DNA from 2 places in the Sphingobacterium sp. UBA5996 genome. Region 2 is predicted to be linked to the other one. Evidence: riboswitches for the same ligand, from Rfam matches in the RefSeq annotation. Region 2 holds a riboswitch; the other holds the start of a gene.
What was found. Region 2 has a riboswitch for thiamine pyrophosphate ahead of thiM (hydroxyethylthiazole kinase). Riboswitches for the same ligand answer to the same signal wherever they lie in the genome.
Positions count from the first base shown of each region.

Region 1: linked by a shared signal. The riboswitch ahead of thiS (sulfur carrier protein ThiS) and the one ahead of thiM (hydroxyethylthiazole kinase) in region 2 are both predicted to bind thiamine pyrophosphate.

Region 1 covers NZ_DJAS01000012.1:139,103-146,143, forward strand. Annotated here, with positions in the region: gene B3E00_RS09410 (alpha-L-rhamnosidase) at 1-1,549, opposite strand, end outside; TPP riboswitch at 1,741-1,836, shown strand; gene thiS (sulfur carrier protein ThiS) at 1,896-2,102, shown strand; gene thiC (phosphomethylpyrimidine synthase ThiC) at 2,148-3,962, shown strand; gene B3E00_RS09425 (thiamine phosphate synthase) at 3,959-4,576, shown strand; gene thiE (thiamine phosphate synthase) at 4,522-5,154, shown strand; gene B3E00_RS09435 (thiazole synthase) at 5,151-5,921, shown strand; gene thiH (2-iminoacetate synthase ThiH) at 5,932-7,041, shown strand, end outside.
Region 2 covers NZ_DJAS01000010.1:160,513-167,553, reverse strand. Annotated here, with positions in the region: gene B3E00_RS07270 (dienelactone hydrolase family protein) at 1-596, shown strand, start outside; gene B3E00_RS07265 (VanW family protein) at 873-1,709, shown strand; TPP riboswitch at 1,778-1,870, shown strand; gene thiM (hydroxyethylthiazole kinase) at 1,952-2,755, shown strand; gene thiE (thiamine phosphate synthase) at 2,745-3,377, shown strand; gene thiD (bifunctional hydroxymethylpyrimidine kinase/phosphomethylpyrimidine kinase) at 3,374-4,213, shown strand; gene tenA (thiaminase II) at 4,200-4,856, shown strand; gene B3E00_RS07240 (GIN domain-containing protein) at 5,100-5,843, shown strand; gene B3E00_RS07235 (DUF1572 family protein) at 6,118-6,417, shown strand; gene katG (catalase/peroxidase HPI) at 6,538-7,041, opposite strand, start outside.

The DNA of each region.
Region 1 (7,041 bases), on a different contig from region 2:
CGGCCAGCCATTTTTCATAAACTGTAATACCGTCAAAATTATACAGGGCAGTTTCAATCGCCAGGTGACCATCCCCTGTCCAACCATTTTTTTCGCGTTGCGGGCAGTCCGTAGGATACCCCATCAAATTCGACAAATAGGCATTGTTGGTCGCTTTCCATAGTTTGTTAATCAATTCCGAGGATGTTTTAAGCTGTCCGATAGGTTCAACATCGCTGTGCATAAAATAGGCAGTCACAGCAGAATTATCCAAAGCTATCGCTGCGCTGCTGCTAACCTCGACATAACGAAAGCCTTTATAACCAAATTTAGCCATAAACTCATCATCGCGACCACTTAAGGTTAGTATATCCGTCTGAAATGGCTCGCTTTCCTTATCGCCAAGATAGTAAACATCGATATTGGACTGATCGAGTCGGCCATCAGACTGTAACCGTTCACCATGCTTAATACGCAGAACAGTACCCCTCGGCCCCTTTACCTGAATCCTTGTAATCCCCGCCATATTCTGCCCCATATCGAAAACATACGTACGGTGGTCAATCTTTGTGACTGATTTTGGTCTGAATACTTTTCCCAGTCGAATCGGAACCATTTGTTGAGAAACGATATAGGTAGATGGAGCAGTTCTATATTGAACGGCCTGCCAGGCTGAATCTTCAAATTTTGGCATATCCCACCCGGGCATGTCAATTCGAGCATCGTAATGCTCACCCGTGTAAATATTGTTATAGATAATTGGACCGGAAGCTGTTTTCCACTGCTTATCTGAAACGACCGTTTCCTGTGTGCCGTCTGTATACTCGATTTTAAGCTCCAAACAGAATGTTGGCCGATTTCGCCATGGGGCTTGATGAAAGTTCCATACCGCCAGCGGTTGATGATTATACCATCCATTTCCCAAAACGACGCCAATCGCGTTCGCACCTCGTTGAAGTTGTCCGGTAACATCCTCTACCACATACAGTGTTCGACGATCAAATCGCGTATACATGGGATCAAGACGGTGGTCTCCAATGCGCACGCCATTAATAGAAAGTTCATATAATCCGGCAGCAGCAACATAAGCACGAGCCGATTTTATTCGCTTCTTGGCAGTGAATTCAGTCCTAAAATACGGAGCGTTGCGCGCATTGATATCTTTATTGTCACTGATCCATTTTCCTGTCCAAAGATCCTTCCCCATCATTCCAGTCTCGAAAGATGCTATTGCTGAAACGCTGGAAATGCCGTCTCGGTCCCATACTTTAACTCGCCAAAAGTATTTTGTCCGCGGTTTTAACTCGGTACCATTATATTGCACCAACATCTCCGAACTTAGCTGCTTTCCACTGTCCCAATGCGCTTTTGCCCCGTGTAACAATGCAAGAGAATCTTGCCCTAAAAGAATCTGATAAGCTTGTTGTAAAGCGTCCCTTCGCTGGTCTTCAAGGCGCCAGCTTAGTCTCGGACGGGATGCGTCAATGCCTAGCGGATTGACCAGATGTTCGCATGTCAACTGTACAGCAGTGCAGTTATTCTTAGATTGTGCATATGCAGTACATGCCATACACAATAGTATTGTCAATAAAATCCTACGCATTAAAGGGTATAATTGTCGGTAACTGTTAAATTGTTTTAGCTGATTAAAAAACGAATATATTAAATATTTCCCAAATCGCGACCTGCACTTTCCTGATCTATCTGTGAGGCATTTAAATTAAAATTCTTGCAACTTTCACAAAAATAATACTATCTTCGTTTTAACTTTAGGGGTGTCTGCTTGTGCAGGCTGAGATTTTACCCTTAGAACCTGATCCGGATCATACTGGCGTAGGGAAAAGTGAGCTGTCTAACAGGTGCATTGCTGTACCTTCGTGTAGCCATTCCTAAAGTTTAACCAAAAAAATTAAGGAATGGAACTTACAATAAACCATCAAATTCGATTTTTCGACCCCGCCCCTCTTTCACTTGAGGAACTATTGGTCTTGGAATTATCTGGCAAAACCCAAGGTGTTGCCGCTGCCATCAACAACCATGTTATACCCAAGGAAGATTGGGCTACAACAACACTCAATCCTCACGATCAAATCATCTTAATAACCGCATCGCAAGGCGGATAATGATTTCAAAAAAATCACCCTAATCATTCACTTCAATTCAGAAAAATGACAGCTGAAACAATTACGCAATCCCCTTTTCCCAATTCAAAGAAAATTTTTGTACCTGGAACGCTATTTCCTATTCAAGTTGCTATGCGACAAATTTCTTTAAGTCCAACCAAATTGAGCAATGGGCAAGTAGAAATTAATCCCCCTATCACAATCTACGATACCTCTGGTCCATATACCGATGAGGATTTTCAGATCGATATCCGAAAAGGTCTCCCGCGGCTTCGCGAACAATGGATATTGAATCGCCAGGACGTGACCCAGCTAGCCAACATCACATCCCAATACGGACAAAAAAGGCTCTGTGACCCAACGCTTGATGCGCTCCGATTTGCCTATAGTCATAAACCGAAGGTGGCCACTTCTGGCGGAAATGTCACCCAATTACATTATGCAAAGAAAGGCATCATTACCCCCGAAATGGAGTACGTAGCTATCCGGGAAAATCAACGTATCGAGCAGCTAGTAGCCACCACACCTGGAATGGATCATCAGCATACAGGTGAAAACTTTGGTGCCAGAACACCTAAAAAAAAGATTACTCCCGAGTTTGTCCGCGAAGAAATCGCTGCCGGAAGAGCGATCATTCCCAATAATATCAATCACCCTGAAAGTGAACCGATGATCATTGGCCGTAATTTCCTGGTTAAGATCAATGCCAACATTGGCAATAGTGCTGTTAGCTCGAGTATCGAAGAGGAAGTTGAGAAAGCGGTTTGGGCCTGCCGTTGGGGGGCCGACACCATCATGGATCTCTCCACAGGTAAAAATATTCATGAAACCCGCGAGTGGATCATCCGCAATTCACCCGTTCCAATCGGCACCGTACCAATCTATCAAGCATTAGAAAAAGTAAAAGGGGTAGCCGAAGACCTTACTTGGGAGATATTTAAAGACACCTTGATCGAACAGGCAGAACAAGGTGTTTCATACTTTACTATACATGCAGGTGTACTGCTTCGCTATATTCATCTTACAGCTTCAAGGGTAACTGGTATCGTCTCAAGAGGTGGTTCCATCATGGCTAAATGGTGTCTTTTTCACCACAAAGAAAACTTTCTTTATACCCATTTTGAGGAAATCTGCTCGATTATGAAACAATATGACGTCGCTTTTTCGCTTGGCGATGGTCTTCGCCCTGGAGCTATTGCGGACGCCAACGATGCGGCTCAATTTGCTGAACTCGAAACATTGGGTGAACTTGCGAAGATCGCCTGGAAACACGATGTTCAGGTAATGATAGAGGGCCCCGGTCACGTCCCAATGCAACTGATCAAAGAAAATATGGACAAACAACTGGAATGTTGTAATGAAGCTCCATTTTATACCTTAGGCCCGCTTACCACCGATATTGCTCCGGGGTATGACCATATTACTTCGGCCATTGGAGCCGCGATGATCGGTTGGTACGGTTGTGCCATGCTTTGTTATGTCACCCCAAAAGAACACCTCGGACTACCAAATAAAAAAGATGTTAAAGATGGTGTCATCACGTACAAACTAGCCGCGCATGCTGCCGATTTGGCCAAAGGACACCCTGGAGCACAGTATCGTGACAATGCTTTAAGTAAAGCAAGATTTGAATTCAGATGGGAAGATCAATTCAATCTGTCCCTAGATCCGGATACCGCACGGGAATATCATGACGAAACCTTGCCTGCAGATGCAGCTAAAGTCGCTCATTTCTGTTCCATGTGCGGCCCCAAATTTTGCTCCATGAAAATTACGCAAGAAATACGGGATAGTGCAGCGCAGGGTATGCTTGAAAAATCCCAAGAATTTATCGCACAGGGTAAAGAAATCTATTCATGATCATTGCACTAACGCCAGAAGAGACCATAGATACCGAAAAAGCGGTTCTCCATACACTTTTTGAAAAGGGACTCGATTTCCTGCACTTACGCAAATATCATTTTACAGACTTACAAATGGCAAGATATGTAGAATCAATAGATCCTGCATATCTTGAAAAGTTGGTCCTCCATTCCCACCCTCACCTGTCGGCTGAACTTGGGATCGCACGCATTCATATAAATGAATGGAGTAGACAGCATAGCCCCTCCAGTCAGATGAACGCTCCAATTATTTGCTCAACATCTGTACATGATATCCTGGCATTCAACAAACTGGATGAATGCTGGGCTTATGCTCTTCTCAGTCCAATATTTCCAAGTATTTCAAAAAAAGGATACGGACGAGATAATGCCCAACTGAATCAACTTCCAAAACGCGTTAATTTTACGGTTCGTCTGATAGCACTTGGCGGTATAAACCAAGCTAACTGCCTCCTGCCATTGCAGGAAGGGGCAGATGGAATTGCTTTGTATGGCGCTTTATGGCAGCATCCAGACCCAATTCAAAATTTCATTGCATGTCAACAAAAACTATGGAAAAACTCCAATACATATCACAAGGACAAACATTAGATGCACAAAAAGATAATATTTTAAAAGCTCTTGATGCTGGTGTCAAATGGATACAAGTTAGGTGGAAAGGAGCTCGCCAAGAGCATCTTTACACATTGGCAGAAAAGATCAAAAACGTGTGTTCGCTATACGGCGCCACCTGTATCATCAATGATCATCCTGCGCTTGCAGCGGCTGTAGACGCAGACGGCGTACATCTCGGACTGGAGGACGGCAGTATCGCTGCGGCAAGGAAGCTATTGGGGCCAGGAAAAATAATTGGCGGTACTGCCAATAGCTTTACAGATGTAAATCAAAGAATAACGGAAAATTGTGACTATATCGGGCTTGGACCATTCCGATTTACGACAACAAAACAAAAACTAAGTCCCGTATTGGGGCTTGACGGATATGAAAATATCATTAGGCAGGTCAGACGAGAAGGGTTATCCCCTATCCCGATATTCGCCATAGGCGGTATAGCCCACCTCGACGACATTCAACAGCTATTACAAACTGGAGTTTATGGAGTTGCAATTTCCGCTCGTATAACCTATAATCCAGCAATCGTTTCATCAATCAACAAAATTTTAATATGAGCAATTTAACCATAGCCGATCGCGTATTTGAATCAAGGTTATTTTTGGGTACGGGCAAGTTCGGCAGTCTCACAGAAATGAGCCATGCCATTGAATCTTCGGCTTCCCAGTTGGTTACCGTGGCCCTCAAACGCATCGATCAGAACACCGTAGACGACAATATCCTGAATGCCCTCCATCTGAAAAATATTCATTTGCTTCCCAATACCTCGGGAGCACGTACTGCTAAAGAAGCGGTACTCGCAGCCCAACTTGCACGAGAGGCTTTGGAAACAAACTGGGTAAAGTTGGAAATTCATCCCGATCCTCGCTATCTATTACCTGATCCCATTGAAACCTTACGTGCAACTGAATCGTTGGCCAAATTGGGGTTCGTCGTCATGCCTTATATCCATGCAGATCCAGTACTTTGTAAAAGGCTGGAAAATGCAGGCACAGCAGCAGTTATGCCTCTAGGTGCTCCTATTGGCAGTAATAAAGGACTTCGTACTATGGACTTTCTTGAAATTATCATTGAACAAAGTAATGTACCCGTCGTTATAGATGCTGGCATCGGAGCGCCTTCCGATGCCGCCAAAGCTATGGAAATCGGAGCAGACGCTGTTTTAGTGAATACGGCAATTGCCATTTCCAATAACCCCGTACGCATGGCCGCAGCATTCAAAGAAGCGGTTACAGCTGGCCGAAGAGCCTATGAGGCCGGCTTAGGAAAGGTCGGAGCACATGCCGTCGCTTCGAGCCCGTTAACTTCATTTTTGTTAGACTAATCATTGCCTTATGACCGATTTTAAAATGCTTTTCAATCAATACTCCTGGGATGAAATCCAAATGCAAATTTACAGCACTACAGATCGGGATGTACAGCATGTGCTAAATAAGGATCATTTGACCCTATATGATTTTGGCACACTTACCGCTCCGGCAGCGGCTCCATATCTGGAACAAATGGCTCAAAAGACACAACAACTCACACAGCGCCGATTCGGCAAAACTATTCAGCTGTATGCTCCCCTTTACCTCAGCAATGAGTGCCAAAATATTTGTACCTATTGTGGTTTCAGCATGGACAACAAAATCAGACGAAAGACGCTTAGCGATACCGAGTTGTTACTGGAAGCGATGGCACTTAAAGCTATGGGAGTCAACCATATCCTCCTCGTTAGCGGAGAAGCTAACAAAACTGTTGAAATCAATTATTTCCTACATGCTATTCAACTTCTAAAGTCCCATTTTTCCCAGATATCCATTGAGGTACAACCGTTGGAACAATCCGAGTACGAGTTATTGCAGGCCGCTGGCGTATATGCCATCTTGGTTTATCAGGAGACATACCACCGGGAAGTTTATAGGCAATATCATCCCAAAGGAAAAAAGTCAAATTTTGATTATCGTTTGGATACACCTGATCGTATAGGCCGGGCAGGCATCCATAAAATCGGATTGGGTGTATTACTGGGGCTCGAAGACTGGCGGGTGGACAGTTTCTTTACCGCCGCACACATTGCTTATTTACAAAAACATTATTGGCAGACTCGTTATTCAATTTCCTTTCCACGCCTGCGTCCAGCTGCTGGCTCTTTGGAACCAAATTTTCATTTGGCCGACCGCGATCTACTGCAGCTGATCTGTGCATATCGCCTGTGGAATGAAAATTTGGAAATCTCTATTTCCACAAGGGAAAACGAAACTTTTAGAGATCATATTATACCCATTGGAGTAACGACGATGAGCGCTGCATCAAAAACAAATCCCGGGGGCTATGTTGTCGATCCACAAGCTTTAGAACAATTTGAAGTAAGCGATGAAAGGGATATGGAAACCATAAAAAGTCAAATCCGAAAAATGGGATACTCGCCGGTGATGAAGGACTGGGAAACCAATTTCGCT
Region 2 (7,041 bases):
TCATTCTCCCGGCATGGAAGGGAATTGACAACGAAGCGAAACAAGCCGCATTACAACTGGAAAAAGAAGGCTACATTGCTTTCATTGCTGACATTTACGGTGAAGGGAACATTCCCTCAGACAACACGGCAGCATCGAAAATAGCTGGACATTACAAAACCGACTATAAGGCTTATCAGCATCGCATCACGCTAGCATTAGAACAACTAAAAAAAGAAGGAGCGGATCCCAACAAGATTGCTATCATTGGCTACTGTTTTGGAGGTACCGGCGCGCTCGAAGCCGCAAGAGCGCATTTACCCGTCAATGCAGTGGTCAGTATTCATGGCGGCCTATCCAAATCTGCAGACAGACCCAATGGTGCTATCAAAACAAAAGTGCTTGTTGAGCATCCTGCAGACGATAAAAGTGTATCCAAAGAAGATTACGATGGGTTGGTCAAGGAATTAAACCAAGGGAAAGCAGATTGGCAAATAATCACCTATGCAAATTCTGGACATACCTTTACCAATCCAGAGTCGCCAGAGTATAATCCAGTGATGGCGGAACGCGCCTGGGCGCATACGTTATTATTTTTGAAAGAAGTGTTAAACTAGCTAGCAACACGAACAACAGCAATATCTCTCCACATGAATTATAATTCGAAGCTGAAAATCTATCCGACTATTGTTCATTTCTTGATATTGCTGTTGTAAAGCATCATCGCAATCCCCCATCCTTTAAAATCACTAAAGATAGCAAGCCCTCAAAACCAGGGGACAAATCGTGTCGCAAATCGTGTGACAAATCGCGGGACAAACTTTTAAAAAAGGAGAAAAAAAGTGTGAACACATACATTTCTTGATTAATTTTGAAAGCAAAATAAGGTCGAATTGAGAAAAAGAATACTAATAAGTCAACGTCATCCAATACTATATTTTCTTGCGGTATGGGCACGAAGAATGCACCGAAAAGCCGTTTGGCTGTTGGATGATAAAAAATACGCTGCTGTTAAATCAGCTGATAAACTTCCCTTCCGCGTTAAAAAACACCAGTCTGTATTGTTAAAGAAACTGGGCGAAAACAACATGCAATTGCAGATCAATAAAGTTACCAATCTGAAAATTGCAGCATCACAGATCACGAGCATTCTGATCAGGCCACAAGAAACTTTTTCATTTTGTAAATTGGTAGGACTACCTACCGCAAAAAAAGGGTATCTGTCGGGAATGGAACTTTCTTTCGGCGAAGCGCGAGCGGGCATTGGTGGTGGAATCTGTCAAATATCAAATCTCATCCATTGGCTTGTCATTCACAGCCCGCTTACGGTCACTGAACGCTACCACCACTCTTTTGATCCTTTTCCCGACGATGGCCGTGTACTACCTTTCGGTAGTGGCGCTACCGTATTCTATAATTATCGGGACTATCAGTTCACTAACAATACCCCTTACACCTTTCAAATAAATCTGTGGTTTACCGACAAATGTTTAGAAGGTGAATTGAGAATCGATCAAGAGCTGGATTTTGCGTACCATGTATTTGAAAAAGAGCACCAATTTCTTAAAATAGACAATCAGTTCTTTCGGAAGAACGAGATCTGGCGCGAGAAGTTTTTAAAATTTCAAGGTGGAAAGATTTTAGAAACAGAACTTTTAACCAAAAATTTTGCGCGGGTTACTTATACCCCGGATGAATATACTGAAATTAGTTCCGACCGAAAGGCGTAATTCATTTTCATGATGATGATGATGCACGCTCTTTTAATATGAAAAGTCCACTTTTTTGTTTAAATTTGGGATGGCTTTGGGGGTATTCTGTATAGAATTGAGATAGTCCCTTTGAACCTGATTCGGTTTATACCGGCGTAGGGAAAAGCAACAATCCACTGTACAGCATACCTTTATACTGCACAGCCCATCGCTCTTCCTTCCCTCAAAGCCACACGAATATAGCTTAACATGCAAAAAGAATGGAAGATTCTATTATCAATTTATTGGAGCAGGTGAGGTTTGAAAAACCGCTCGTGCATAACATCACAAACCTCGTTGTGATGAACACTACGGCCAACGCACTTTTGGCCTTAGGAGCATCCCCTGTAATGGTACACAGCCCATTGGAAGTACGCGAAGTTGTGGACATTGCACAAGCGCTCGTCATTAATATCGGTACTTTAAGTGAACATACAGCCGAAGCGATGCTGGTCGCTACGGAACACGCCAATACCATCGGACGACCGTGGGTATTGGACCCTGTTGGTGCCGGGATATCAGCATTTCGCAATGACTTACTTTCCAACCTATTAGCGCTAAAACCAACAGTAATCCGTGGCAATGCATCGGAAATCATAACGCTGTACAATTCCAACCAACCGAATACAAAGGGAGTTGACAGCACCGCGGATAGTAAAGATGCGCTCAGGTTTGGAAAGCTATTGCAACAACATACTGGCTCCATCATCTGTATTTCTGGAAATATAGACTATATTCTTTCGGAAAAACACACGGTTGAAGTGTATAACGGCCACCCCTTAATGACGCAAGTGACAGGACTTGGCTGTAGTGCTACTGCACTCATTGGTGCATTCCTGGCTGTTACGGATGGCCACTTTGAAGCTGCTGTCGCAGGGGTCTCCCTCTTAAGCCTGGCCGGAGAGCTCGCAGCCAAATCGGCCAGCGGCCCGGGCACACTGCAATTGAATCTTTATGATGAACTCTATCGGCTTAATGCAGAACGTCTGCAATCAAGTCTCAAGATCAAACACTATGCACATTAATCCGCTTTTCCCATATCCTTTATATTTAGTCATCTCCGAGCGGGATTGTTATCCCAAAAATTGGCTTCAGGTCGCCGAAGAGGCTATTATTGGTGGTGTTGATCTGATTCAATTGCGAGAGAAAACGGATAATCCCGCTACCTTTTTAGCAAAGGCCATGCGCTTGAAAAAGATTACCGATCACTATGGTATTCCTTTGGTAATTAATGATGCCGCAGCAATTGCCCACCAAATCGGGGCCTGGGGAGTGCATGTGGGTCAAAACGATCTCAAACCAGTCGCCATTCGAGAAAAATATGGAGACAGATTAACTATTGGATGGTCCATAGAAGCTGTGCAACAGCTGGAGAGCCAACAGATGCTAGTCGTCGACCATCTTGGTGTAAGTCCCATCTTTTCAACACCTACCAAAAGAGATACTGTTACCGAATGGGGAATTACGGGTTTAAAGCACCTTCGGAATAGGACCGAAAAGCCATTAATTGCGATCGGAAGCATGAATTTCCACACCGCACAACAAGCTTGGAAAGCGGGCGCAGATTCCATCGCAGTTGTTTCGGCCATCTGTCAAAGTGCCGATCCCAGACAAGCCAGTGCACAATTAAAAGCCTTACTAAAATGACAAAAAACAAAAAATATAGGGTTCCTACTGTACTTAGCATTGCAGGATTCGACGGAAGCGGCGGAGCCGGCATACAGGCAGATACCAAAACGATATCGGCACTGGGCTGCTATGCGATGAATGTTTTAACCGCCCTCCCCGTTCAGAATACGCAAGGTGTGAGACGTATTTATGAGATACCTACCTCGGCTGTACAAGATCAGCTGGATGCAATCTTTGAGGATATTTATCCAGATGCAATCAAAATAGGCATGGTGCACAATATTGAGCTTGTAGAGCTCATCAGTAACTATTTGACAAGGTATAAGGGACCAATCGTATTTGATCCGGTCATGGTATCGACGAGTGGGCACAAACTTATTCATGACGACACCATCCAGGCCTGCGTAACACGTCTTTTTCCCTTAGCAACACTGATTACACCAAATTTAGATGAGACGAGTGTCTTAGTGGATGAACCTATTCATACTGTCCAAAAGATGGAAAAAGCTGGAAATAGTTTACTGGCTGCGGGTTGTCAATCTGTTCTGATTAAAGGTGGACATCTACAGAGTGAAGAGTTAACATCCCTCTTATTTCAACAGCAAAAGCCTCCAATTGAATTCAAGTCACAAAAAATTAACAGCAAAAATACACACGGTTCCGGCTGCTCGCTCTCTTCAGCAATTGCGAGCCAATTGGCACAAGGCGTTGCTCTCGATCGCGCAGTAGACATCGCATTATCCTATATACACGCGGCGATTTTGGGAAGTAAAAATCTTCGCATTGGCAAAGGAAATGGGCCATTAAATCACTTCCATAACCCCCTTAAACTTATGCAATATGAACTGGACTGATCATGCCTGGGATGCTATAACACCAATTTATTCGGATATACTTGCTATGCCATTTATCGTTGAGCTTAGTGATGGAAGTCTTCCCTTGGATAAATTTCAATTTTACATGCGGCAAGATGCATTCTATTTGGAAGAATTTGGTCGTGTCCTTGCTTTTATAGGTGCAAAGAGCGCTGACAACCAACAAGCATTGGACTATTTCGAGTTTGGGCGCAATGCACTTCTTGTTGAAAGAGCACTGCATGAAAATTACTTTCGAGAATTTGGTTTAACATCTGGAGACAACAGTAGCAAAATTGAGCCAACCTGCCATCATTATATCCATTTTCTCAAAAGCGTAGCTGCATTCGAAAGTATTGAAGTCGCCATGGCTGCAACACTCCCATGTTTCTGGATCTATAAAGCAGTAGGTGATCACATTGTGTCGACCGCAAATACGCTTGATAACCCTTACTCCAAATGGATTGAAACCTATAGCGGTGACGATTTTGCACAGGGAGTTATCAAGGCCAAAAATTATGTTGATAAAATTGCTGCAGAAACTACTGCAACAAAACGGGAGAAGATGCGACAAGTATTTATAACAGCTTCCCAATTAGAGTATCAATTCTGGTTAGCTGCGTACATAGGGCGCATATGGTAAAACAAATAGACTGTCCGATACCGAACAGTCTATGTTCAAAAATGAGCACTAAGGAAATCCGAAACACATAAAAAGACAACTATGAATCAACACCTTAGATATATCAATAATTTTGGCACTACTATTATACTATATGTTCAACAAAACAATCAGGTGCATGTTTATGTAAATTGGAAATGATAAATGGGAAAATAAAATAAAGCTTTTTATCTACAATAATTTTAAACTAATAACAAAAAGATAATGAAAAGAATCTTAACCATTGCCTTTATTTCATTTTTATATGTAGCGCAGGCACAAGAACGGGAAACACGTAAGATCGCTGCTCCAGATGGCATTTCATCGGCAACCTCGCTTCGTGTGGATTACATCCATTCTAATCGCAATGAGGTTGTTGTTGAAGCGGATAACCCCGAGCATTTATCCCTTATCGAAACGACTGTAAAAAATGGTACCCTCTATGTACAGTATAAAAGAAACAGTTCAATCAGAAATGCAAGAAACAATCGTGTAATTGTTTATTCGAGCAAGATACCGTCACGTTTCTCGGCATCTTCAAGCAGCTCGATTTATACCGATGAGATCATTAAGAGCAACAAAATTACTGTAGACGTGTCGTCTTCAGCCAGCGTATCCCTGAAGAAAATAGTAGCGGATGACATTAGTCTTGCAACAAGTTCTTCGAGTAAATTAACAACCGAAGTAAGCAGTAAAAATTTGCAGGTTTCGGCAAGTAGTTCGTCCAGGCAGAATATTTCAGGGAATGCTTCAAATTTAAATTTGAACACCAACTCATCCGCATCGGTTGATATGAGTCGTTTTACAACGACAAATGCTCAAATACAAGCAAATTCATCTGCAAATGTAACGCTAAGTGTGAAAGAAAACTTACTAGGAAAAGTTTCCACATCTGCAAAAATTGTATTAAAAAATCAACCAAAAAATGTGCAGGTTGACAAATCGACCAGCGGCAGAGTAGTCATGTAATTTTTAGTGTGGTCTTGAAAAAGACTGTTTATTTATGTTTAATGTTTAGTTAGCAAAAAAGGTGGTACTTCCCCAGTATCACCTTTGCTTTACCTGCCCTTAGACTGCTTATTCTTACTCCTTCTTCAATGCCTTGTCAATAATAGCGTTAACATGCACATCCGTGAAATTAACTGATCAATAACCACTAATCTCGCGTTACACAACTTAAGTTGGGATTAGTTTCACGACATTTTTGTATATTGATACCATAAGTTGACGATTTAATAGGGCTATGAATAATTTTTTAGGGACTTGTATAAAACAATTTCAATATTATAAATCATTGGGTGATAAAACATTTGAACAGTTGAGCACGGAACAATTATTTTGGCATCCAAACGATTCGAGCAACAGCATTGCATTAATTGTAAAACATTTAGGCGGCAATATGCTTTCCCGTTGGACTGATTTTCTAACCACCGACGGAGAAAAAGATGATAGAAACCGGGACCGAGAATTTGAAAACACCTGGACAGACCGTGATGAACTGATATCGTATTGGAATGCTGGGTGGAAAATTTCTAACGAATGATCAGGAGAATACGCCTGAACATTAAAATACAATCAGGGCTGGCACTACAAATGTACCAGCCCTGATTGTAAACTAACCCTAATCTTAAAATACGATGATCGAATTAATTGTCCAGTCGTATTAGCGATGTAAATCAAAACGATCTAACTCCATCACTTTAGTCCAAGCCTTCACGAAATCTTGTACGAATTTATCTTTCGCATCGTCACTTCCATATATTTCGGAAACTGCTCTCAACTCCGCATTCGATCCAAAAACAAGATCTGCCCGTCCCGCTTCCCATTTTTTAGCACCGGATTTGCGATCTGATCCTTCAAAAACTTCCCGATCCTGCGAGATTGCTTTCCAAGCTGTCCCCATATCCAATAGATTAACAAAAAAGTCGTTGGTCAATTGGCCCGGACGATCTGTCATTACTCCCAGTTGAGAACCGTCAAAGTTCGCTTGAAGAACACGCATTCCGCCAATAAGCACAGTTAATTCCGGTACAGAGAGTGTGAGCGATTGTGCTTTGTCAATCAAAAGGGACTCGGTAGATACGGTATAAGCGCCTTTACGGTAGTTTCTGAATCCATCTGCAATTGGCTCGAGATATCCCACAGATTCAACATCAGTTTGTTCCTG